DNA from 3 places in the Amycolatopsis melonis genome. Region 3 is predicted to be linked to each of the others. Evidence: riboswitches for the same ligand, from Rfam matches in the RefSeq annotation. Region 3 holds a riboswitch; each other region holds the start of a gene.

Region 1 (3,265 bases), 290 kb from region 3:
AGCCGAGCGTCGCCGACGGCACCCCGCCCAGCCGGACGACGTCCGTCGCATAGGTCGTGCCGCCGACCCCGCCGGTGCCGTAGCCGCTGAGCGTCTGATAGCCCGCCGAAAAGTCCGCGAGCGGCCTCGGCTCGTCCGGGACCAGGTGGACGACCACCATCACCAGCTGCGCGAATCCCAGCGCGGCCAACGGGAACCAGTACCGCGGTGCACTCCCCACCGGGGCAGGATAGCGGCCGCGAGGAGGACGGCCGCCGAGACGAGGACGCCCGGCAGGTCGGCGACGGCGACCGCGATCCCGCCGGAGAGCACGGCCGCCGCGAGCACCAGCGGGCTGCGTCCGGCCCAGGCGACCAGTGCCAGGCCGAGCGTCGCCAGCACCGGGCCGCGCGTGCCCGCGTCCAGGCCGAACTGGCGGAAGGCCACCAGATCCAGCAGCGGGACGGCGAGGAACACGCCCACGACCAGCGCCACCAGCACCCGGGCCCGCAGCGGCTCGTCACGCGTCACGGCGATCCAGAGCACGATGGCCAGGAACGCCGCGATCAGCGCGTAGAGCCAGCCTGGGCCGCTGCCCGCGGTGTAGGCGGTCACCGAATCACCGATGCCGATCAGCTGCTGCGAAGTCCCGTAGCCGCCGAAGGACATGCCGAACAGTCCTTCGTAGTGCTCGCCGGACGGTGTCGCCGAGAAGTGCGTGCCCAGTTCCGCGGCCGCGGCCGACCGGCGGAACAACTCGACCGTGACCAGCGTCAGCTCGGCGAATCCGACGAGCGCGAGCGGCACCCAGGTCTGCCCTCTCCCCATCGGCACAGGGTAACCCCGGGTCAGCAGAACGGCGGGAGTTCGCGCGGGTCGCCGGCGGGCGCCCAGCGGCCGTCCACCTTCGTGTACTCCCAGCGCGCACCGCGGGCGACGATCTGGCGCAGCGCCAGCACGACGCGGTCGACGTGCTCTTCGGTGCTGCCCAGGCCGAGGCTGACGCGGACGGCCTGCTGCCCGTCGCCGCCGGCGACGCCGATCAGCCGCTTGGCCGCGATGTGGGCGCAGAAGGCGCCGTCGCGCACGCCGATGCCGTACTCGGCCGACAGGACCGCGGCGAGCCAGCCGGGGTCGAAGCCGTCGACGACGAAGCTGACCGTGCCGACCCGGTCGACCGGCGCGTCGAACAGCCGCAGCTCGGCGCAGCCCGGGATGGCCTCCAGTCCCTTGCGCAGCCGGGCGAGCAGGGCCTGTTCATGCGCGACGACGGCGTCCCAGCTCTTGCTGAGTGTTTCGCAGGCGACGCCGAGCGCGTACACGCCGACGGTGTTGGGCGAACCGGCTTCGTGCCGCTCCGGCCCGGAGTTCCAGACGACGGCGTCCTCGGTGACGAGCTTGGTCGCGCCGCCCCCGGCGAGGTACGGCCGCGCGGCACGCAGCCAGTCGGCACGCCCGATCAGCGCACCCGCTCCGAAGGGCGCGTACAGCTTGTGGCCGGAGAGGGCGACGTAGTCGACGTCCAGTTCCCTGATCGAGATCGGACGGTGCGGGGCGAGCTGGGCGGCGTCGAGCGCGACGCGCGCGCCGTGTTTCCGCGCCACCGCCGCGATTTCCGCGACCGGGAGCAGCTCACCGGTCACATTGGACGCTCCGGTGACGACCACCAGACGCGGTCCCTGCGGGGAATCCGCGAGCGCTTCGTCCACAGCGGACACTGCGGCCAGCCGCGTGCGCGGGGTCGGCAGCCGCCGGACGTTCGGTCCCTGCCACGGCAGCAGCGCGGCGTGGTGCTCGGTGTCGAACACGATCACGGTGGTGTGGCGGGGAAGGCTGCGGGCGAGCAGGTTGAACGAGTCGGTGGTGTTGCGGGTGAAGACGACGGTGTCGGTCTGCCGCGCGCCGGTGAAGCGGCGCAGGACGTCGCGGGTGCGTTCGTACAGCTTCGTCGAGACCTGCGAGGCGAACCCGGCACCGCGGTGGACGCTGGCGTACCAGGGCAAGAACTCGTCGACGGCACGGCGGACGGCGTCGAGACACGGCGCGCTCGCGGCGTGGTCGAGATTGGCGTAGCCGATGTCCCCGCCGGTGACGAGCGGAACCCGCAGCGCAGCACCGGCAACGGCGGGAATCCCCGGCGCGGCAACGGTTTCGGGCTGGGTACGAGCGATGGCGAGAGTCATCGGGGTGCCTCCTCGGCAGTCCGGGGGACCCCGGCGAGGGGCCCGCGCTTGCCTGCCGCACTGCGCGACCGGCCCGGTCCTCACCCGGGGCACCCCACCGCGGTAGGAGGGTTGCCGGCCAGCAAGCCGGGGCTTCACGCTGGCACTCATGACCTGATCCAAAAGGTAACCGAGAACGCACCCGGCGGCCAACCCCGAACTCACATTCTGAGACGCCGCTCACCTTCGACCGAAACCCGAGCGAGTCTCAGAGCTTTGCGCGGAACCGTCCCGGGAGCTGCGTGACCGCGTTGTCGGTCACGTGCGTCGCCGTTCCCGAGTACTGCTGCTCGCCCGCCGTGAAGCGCCAACCGCCGAGGACCTTTCCGTCGATCGGCTCGCCGTACGCCGTTGCCAGGGCTGTCGAAACCGCGCCGAACGCGACGCCGTTCCAGTTGCCCGCGTCCGAGCGGGCCGCCGGGGCGTCCGGGAGGGTCCACAGCGTGAAGTGCACGTGGGCGCCCGTGCTGGTGCCGCCGCACGGCAGGGCGTTGCCGGTCGAGCCGAGCACCGTGCCCGCCTCGACGTGCTCGCCGTCGGTGACCTTGATGCCTTCCATGTGGTAGTAGCCGGTCCGCCAGCCGCCGTCGTGGTCGATGGTCACCCAGTCGCCGCCGGCGCAGTGCTGGAGGTGGACGGTGCCCGCCAGCGGGGCACGCACGGTGCGGTCGGCCGGGCTGAAGTCGATCGCGTTCTTCACGCCGGTGCTGCCGTCGTCGGAGTGGATGCCGGCCGAGTAGACCTGCTGGCCCGCCGCGAACGGCAGCGCGAGCGTCGGGAAGGGCGCCACTTCGGCGGTCGCGGTGGGGGCGGCGAGCAGTCCGGCGGCCGCGATGATCGCGGCGGCCAGGCCCGCCCCGGGCAGGCGAAGTTTCGTCACCGTGCGTACTCCTCAGGCTATATGCTCACCCATTCGAACTAACCGGAACGAGCGCACAGTAAGCCAAAAGGAGGATCTCACGGAAGATCGAGTGAGATTTTTGTGAGAAAAACTCGCGAAACGCGGAACGGGCTAGCGGCCCGACTCGCCCTTCCAGCGGGCCAGGCGCCCGGCGCGGTCGACC
Region 2 (3,265 bases), on a different contig from region 3:
CGTGCTTCATGCGTGCACCCGCGGCGGCGCCGGGCGCGGCGCGTCGTCCCCGCCGACCACCCGGGCGCCGGGGACCGGGCCGTGCGCCACGCGGACCGTCCGGCACACGCCGGCGCCGGACAGCTCGGCCGCGACCTCCACCGCCGACTGCGCGTCCTCGCAGAGGAACGCGCACGTCGGGCCGGACCCGGAGACCGTGCCCGCGAGCGCACCGGCGTTCACGCCCGCCCGCAGCGTGCGGCGCAGGTCCGGACGCAGCGAAACCGCGGCGGCCTGGAGGTCGTTGCCCAGCAGCAGGGCCAGCTGCCGCGGGTCGCCGGAGGCCAGCGCCTCGACGACCGGGGTGTGCGAACCGATCCGGGGCGGGTTGCCCGCCGCGCGCAGGCGGTCCAGCTCCTTGAACACCTTCGGCGTCGACAGGCCTTCGGAGTCGAAGGCCAGCACCCAGTGGAAGGTGTGCCGCGACAGCACCGGCACGAGGTGCTCGCCGCGGCCGGTGCCGAGCGCGGTGCCGCCGTAGAGGGCGAACGGGACGTCGCTGCCGAGCCCGGCGGCGATCTCGGCCAGCTCGTCGCGCGTGACGTCCAGGTTCCACAGGCTCGCCAGCCCGACCAGCGTCGCGGCGGCGTCGGCACTGCCGCCCGCCATGCCCCCGGCGACCGGGATGCCCTTGCGCAGCACCACGCGCACCTTCGGCTCCCCGGTGCGGCCGACGTGCGCGGCGAGCGCTTCGACGGCACGCCAGGCCAGGTTTTCGCGGCCGGTCGGGACCGAGCCCTCCCCTTCGCCGTAGACCTCGATGCCGGGCTCTTCGGTGACCGCGACGGTCACCTCGTCGGTCAGCGACAGCGCCTGGAACACGGTGACCAGCTCGTGGTAACCGTCTTCGCGCAGGTCGTCGACCGAAAGGTGCAGGTTGACCTTGGCCGGAACCCGGACGGTGACTGGGGGCGGAACTACGGCGAGCACCCGACCAGCCTACGTGCCCGCGAAAACGCCCCGATGCGAAGTTGCGCATCGGGGCGTTTCCGGGGTCCGGGATCAGGCGGCCGCGACGCCCTGGGGACCGCGGGCGGTGTGCGTGACGTGACCGCCGCGCTCGGCGACCCAGGCCAGCGCCGCGTCGGCGCGCTCGCCGCGGACGCCGAGGCGGAAGCGGCCGACCGGGGTGTCGCCGATGCGGGTCAGCCCGCCGCCGATGGTGGCGAACTCGACGTCGAAGCGGCCCGCGGCCTCCGGCAGCAGCGCACCCACCGACGCGAAGCCGACCAGGACGACGTCGACCGACCGGTCGTAGCGCGCCGACTGGGAGCGGGACGTCTCGATGGCGGGCAGCAGCGCCTGCGCGGTGCGGCTGGACGGGTCGGAGATCAGGTCGAGGACCGTGCCGCGCTCGACGACCGTGCCGTCCTCGAGCACCGCGACGTCGTCGCAGACGCGGCGGACCACGCCCGCGTCCGGCGTCGTCACCACGACCGTCGTGCCCAGCTCGGAGCGGGCCCGGTCGAGGACGGTCAGCACCGCGCCCGCCTCCTCGGGGTCGACACCGGCGGTCGGGTCGTCGGCCAGCAGCACCGCGGGCGCCGCGGCCAGCGCCTTCGCGATCGAGACACGGCGGAGCTGACCGGCGGTCAGCTCACCGGGGCGCTGCCCGGCGCGCGGGGTCAGGCCGACGAGGTCGAGCAGCGAGCCGACCCGGCTGCGGCGCTGCGGGCCGTCGACGCCGAGCTGCTCCAGCGGAGACGCGATGTTGCCGGCGATGGTGCGCTCGGCGATCAGCTCCGGCTTCGTCGAGACGACGCCGAGCTGACGGCGGATTTCGCGGAGACGGCGGCCGTCGAGCGTGCCGGTGTTGAGGCCGTCGAGGCGGACGACACCGCGGTCGGGGCGCTCCTGCAGGGCGATGCAGCGGGCGAGGACGGACTTGCCCGAGCCGGCGGGACCGACCACGCCGAACAGCGAGCCGGCCTGGACGTCGACACTCACGTCGCGCAGGGCGACGACCGGATTTCCGTTGGCAGCAAAGGATTTGGACAGGTTTTCGACGGTGATCACGAAGGCTCCAGAAAACGGGGCACCGCCCCCATGGGCGCGCCCGGCCGCAAGCGAATGTCCGTCCTCAGTGGACGGTGCAGTGAAGAAGGGTGGACCGACTCGGCAGGCTCAGTTGGAGCGCCGACATGCGGTCACGGAGCGGCGGCCTTCGTCGACGACGCGACGCCGGGTGAGGAGCAGGGGGCGGGCTACCCTCTTCATCGAAAACGGCCTCCATCGGTCCTGGCGGTAGCACCTGCCCTGCGGAGGGTGGTTGCTGCGACTTCGGCGAGCCAGGTCTCTCAGTCGCTCGGGATGGACGTACTGAGTAAAACCGATCCCGAGGAGCGAACGCAAGCGTGTTGGCCCAGATCACACGAGTGGAGGTGTCCGGATCGCGGGATCGCGGGGTGGGACGGCGTATTTTCACCGCCCTTCCACAGTGGAGCTAACGCGCGGCGGCGATCCGCGCGAAGTCGTGCACGCCGAGCTGCTCACCCCGGGTCTTCGGATCGATCCCGGCGGCCGTCAGCAGCTCACCGGCCCGTTCCGCCGAGCCCGCCCAGCCCGCGAGCGCGGCACGCAGTGTCTTCCTGCGCTGTGAGAAGGCGGCGTCCACGAGGGAGAAGAGCGTGTCCCGGTCCCCGGACGCCGGCGTTTCGCCGCGTTCGAAGGCGACGAGCGCGGAATCGACGTTCGGCACCGGCCAGAACACCGAGCGTGGCACGGCGGCGACCTTGCGTGCGGGACCGTAGTAGGCGAGCTTGACGCTGGGGACGCCGTAGATCCGGCTGCCGGGCCCGGCGGCCATCCGGTCGGCGACCTCGGTCTGCACCATGACGAGACCGCTGGTGAGCGAGGGAACCTCGGCGAGCAGGTGCAGCACGACGGGCACGGCGACGTTGTACGGCAGGTTGGCGACGAGCGCGTCCGGCGCACCGGGCAGGTCGTCGTTCGCGACCCGCATGGCGTCGGCCCCGACGACGGTCAGCCGGTCCGCGGCCTCGGGCGCCCGCTCGGCGACGGTCTTCGGCAGCCGTTCGGCGAGCTTGGGATCGATCTCGACGGCGACGACCCGCGCGCCGGTGGCGAGCAGCCCGAGCGTCAGCGACCCGAGCCCGGGCCCGACCTCGAGGACGACGTCGTCCACCCCGACCCCGGCGAGTTCGACGATCCGCCGGACGGTGTTGGGATCGTGCACGAAGTTCTGCCCGAGCTTCTTCGTCGGCCG
Region 3 (3,265 bases):
CCGACCTCGACGACCTGAAAGCGGAGGTGCTGAAAGTGCCCCACCACGGCTCGCGCTACTCGCTGCCGTCGTTCCTCGCGGCGGTGGCACCCCGGGTGGCGTTGGTCAGCGTGGGCGCGGGCAACACGTACGGCCATCCCAGCAGGTCCACATTGGACAGCCTGACGGCGCTGGGTGCCCTGGTCACCCGCACCGACACGGACGGCGACACGGCCGTGGTCTCCGGCTCCGCCGTCGTCCGGCGGGGCGAGCCCCGCGGCCCGCCCCGCCGGTGAGCCCGGGGGACGGGGCGCGGAGCCGGACGTCAGTAGCCGAGCGCCTCGTTCACGGCGGCGGCCGACGGGGGCAGGATCGCCTTGGGGCCCACGTGGTTCTCGACCGCGTCGAGGGTCTTGAGGCCGTCGCCGGTGATCAGCAGCACGGTCTCCGCGTCCGGGTCCAGCTTGCCGGTCTCGACCAGCTTCTTCGCCGTGGCGACGGTGACCCCGCCTGCCGTCTCGGTGAAGATGCCTTCGGTGCGGGCCAGCAGGCGGATGCCTTCGACGACCTCTTCGTCGGAGACGTCCTCGATCGCGCCGCCGGTGCGGTTGACGATGTCGAGCACGTACGGGCCGTCGGCCGGGTTGCCGATCGCCAGCGAGCGGGCGATCGTGTCCGGCTTCACCGGCTGGACCACGTCGTGGCCCGCGCGGAACGCGGCCGACACCGGCGAGCAGCCGGTGGCCTGCGCGCCGAACACCTTGTACGGGCTGGCGTCCACGAGACCGAGCTGGCCCAGCTCGCGGAAACCCTTGTCCACCTTGGTCAGCTGCGAACCGGAGGCGATCGGCACGACGATCTGCGGCGGGATGCGCCAGCCGAGCTGCTCGGCGACCTCGAAGGCCAGCGTCTTCGAGCCTTCCGAGTAGTACGGCCGGACGTTCACGTTCACGAACGCCCACTTCGGGTGCTCCGCGGCCAGCTCGGTGGCGAGACGGTTGACGTCGTCGTAGTTGCCGTCGACGGCGATCAGGTCGCCGTCGTACACCGCGGTGGTGAGGATCTTGGCGCGCTCGAGGGTCTTGGGGATCAGCACGACCGACCGCCAGCCCGCGCGGGCCGCGGCGGCGGCCGTCGCGTTGGCCAGGTTGCCGGTCGACGGACACGCCAGCACCTCGAAGCCGAACTCGCGGGCCGCGGCCAGCGCGACGGCGACGACGCGGTCCTTGAACGAGTGAGTCGGGTTGCCGGTGTCGTCCTTGACCCACACGCGCTTGAGGCCGAGTTCCTTGGCGAGGCGGTCGGCGCGGATCAGCCGCGTCGCGCCCGGCTCGGTGTTCGGGATCTCTTCGACATTGGACGGAACCGGAAGGAGCTTCTTGTAGCGCCAGATGTTCTTCGGGCCTGCCTCGATGTCCTCGCGGCGGACGCGGCCGAAGTCGTAGGCGACCTCGAGCGGCGAGAAGTCCTCGGCGGAGACGAATTCGGGGGCGAGCGGCTGCCGGTGACCCTCTTCCTTCGACACCAGTTCGACGGCGGGACCGAGGTCCGGGGTCTTGGTGGTGGAGGTCGTGCCGAGGGTTGCGGTCATCGCGAGGTTCCTTTCCTCATCTGCCCCGCCGAAGCGGGCCGGAATTGGCACCGTGGTCGTCAGCTATCCCGCGATCGCGGGATGACAGGCTGTACGCCGGTTGCCGGGGCTTCGTCGGGCCGTTCCCTCTGCCCCTCTGGATGAGCGGTATTCGGTTGTCGGTGCACGCTCGCCGGATCGCCCGGGGCGGCTGCCTCGGCTACACCGTACGACATCGCGCTCGAGCCGTGCCACGGTCCCGCTCGACATCACCGGAGCGGGGGCACGAACAGAGCAAGTGAGAGGATTCCGGGGTGACCGCGCAAGCCACCGCCCCGGCCCCGCTGCACCTGGTGCTGGGAGAGGAAGAACTGCTGATCGAGCGGGCCGTCCGCGAGACGCTGGCCGCCGCCCGCGCGACGGACGCGACGGCGGAGCTGACCCGGGTCCGGGTGTCGGATCTCACAGCGCCGGAACTCGCCGAACTGGTCAGTCCGTCGCTGTTCAGCGAGGGGCGCGTGATCGTCCTGGAGTCGGCGCAGGACATCTCGCAGGAGCTGGCGGACGCGGTCGCGGCCTACCTGAAGGACCCGGCGGACGGGGTCGTGCTCGTCGTCGTGCACACCGGCGGCGGCCGCAGCAAGGCGGGCAAGTCGCTGCCTGCTGTGCTGAAGAAGGCGGGCGCCGAGGTGACGGAGTGCCCGAAGCTGACCAAGCCTGCCGAGCGGGAGCAGTTCGTCCGGCACGAGGTCCGCCGGGTGGGCGGCAAGATCGACCCGGCCGGGGTCGCGGCGCTGATCGACGCGGTGGGCTCCGACCTGCGGGAACTGTCTTCGGCGGCGACGCAGCTGGTCGCGGACACGGGCGGCACGGTCGACGCGGAGGCGGTCCGCCGCTACCACCGCGGCCGCGCCGACGTGACGGGCTTCGCGGTCGCGGAGAAGGCGGTCAGCGGCGACCGCGCGGCGGCGCTGGAGTCGCTGCGCTGGGCGATGCAGCTGGGCGTCCCGCACGTCCTGGTGGCCGACGCGCTGGCCGACGCGGTCCGCACGATCGCCCGGGTCTCCGGCGCGGGCCGCGGCAACCCGAACCAGCTGGCGGGTGAGCTGGGCATGCCGCCGTGGAAGATCCGCAAGGCGCAGGGCCAGTCCCGTGGCTGGAACCCCGACGGCCTTGCCATGGCGATGCGCGTGGTCGCCCGGCTGAACGCGGAGGTCAAGGGCGTCGCGGCGGACCCGGGCTACGCGCTGGAGCGAGCGGTCCTCGAGGTGGCGGCCGCCAAGGGCGACCGCTGACCCCGGGCACGAAGAAGGCCCCGGCCGGAGCCGGGGCCTTCCCAGAAACCAACTGGCTCAGAGCGCGTTGACGCGCTTGGCGAGCGCCGACTTCTTGTTGGCGGCCTGGTTGGCGTGGATGACGCCCTTCGAGACGGCCTTGTCCAGCTTCTGGGCGGCGTCGCGCTGCAGCTCGACGGCCTTGGCCTTGTCGCCGGCCTCGGCGGCTTCGCGGACCTTGCGGATCGCGGTCTTCACCGAGGACCGGATCGCCTGGTTGCGCTGACGCGCCTTCTCGTTCGTCGTGATGCGCTTGATCTGCGACTTGATGTTGGCCATAGGGCAACTCCTGTTTCACTCGGTGAGATCGCCGCCGCGCTGAAGTGGCCCCGCTCGGGGAGCGGGTTTCCTCCATGACGGAATGCCGCACGGGCAGCGAGCG

What was found. Region 3 has a riboswitch for S-adenosylmethionine ahead of thrC (threonine synthase). Riboswitches for the same ligand answer to the same signal wherever they lie in the genome.
Region 1: another riboswitch for S-adenosylmethionine. It lies ahead of ABJI51_RS18950 (aminotransferase class V-fold PLP-dependent enzyme); the one in region 3 lies ahead of thrC (threonine synthase).
Region 2: another riboswitch for S-adenosylmethionine. It lies ahead of ABJI51_RS15370 (methionine ABC transporter ATP-binding protein); the one in region 3 lies ahead of thrC (threonine synthase).

The regions. Positions count from the first base shown of each region.
Region 1 covers NZ_JBDZYD010000006.1:418,976-422,240, reverse strand. The annotation lists gene ABJI51_RS18960 (hypothetical protein) at 1-220, opposite strand, end outside; gene ABJI51_RS18955 (hypothetical protein) at 160-807, opposite strand; gene ABJI51_RS18950 (aminotransferase class V-fold PLP-dependent enzyme) at 828-2,162, opposite strand; SAM riboswitch class IV at 2,202-2,316, opposite strand; gene ABJI51_RS18945 (M23 family metallopeptidase) at 2,410-3,081, opposite strand; gene ABJI51_RS18940 (potassium/proton antiporter) at 3,214-3,265, opposite strand, start outside.
Region 2 covers NZ_JBDZYD010000005.1:304,922-308,186, forward strand. The annotation lists gene ABJI51_RS15360 (ASCH domain-containing protein) at 1-10, opposite strand, end outside; gene ABJI51_RS15365 (4-(cytidine 5'-diphospho)-2-C-methyl-D-erythritol kinase) at 7-969, opposite strand; gene ABJI51_RS15370 (methionine ABC transporter ATP-binding protein) at 1,042-2,055, opposite strand; SAM riboswitch class I at 2,266-2,356, opposite strand; gene rsmA (16S rRNA (adenine(1518)-N(6)/adenine(1519)-N(6))-dimethyltransferase RsmA) at 2,483-3,265, opposite strand, start outside.
Region 3 covers NZ_JBDZYD010000006.1:128,842-132,106, forward strand. The annotation lists gene ABJI51_RS17465 (ComEC/Rec2 family competence protein) at 1-275, shown strand, start outside; gene thrC (threonine synthase) at 305-1,570, opposite strand; SAM riboswitch class I at 1,584-1,717, opposite strand; gene holA (DNA polymerase III subunit delta) at 1,864-2,844, shown strand; gene rpsT (30S ribosomal protein S20) at 2,902-3,162, opposite strand.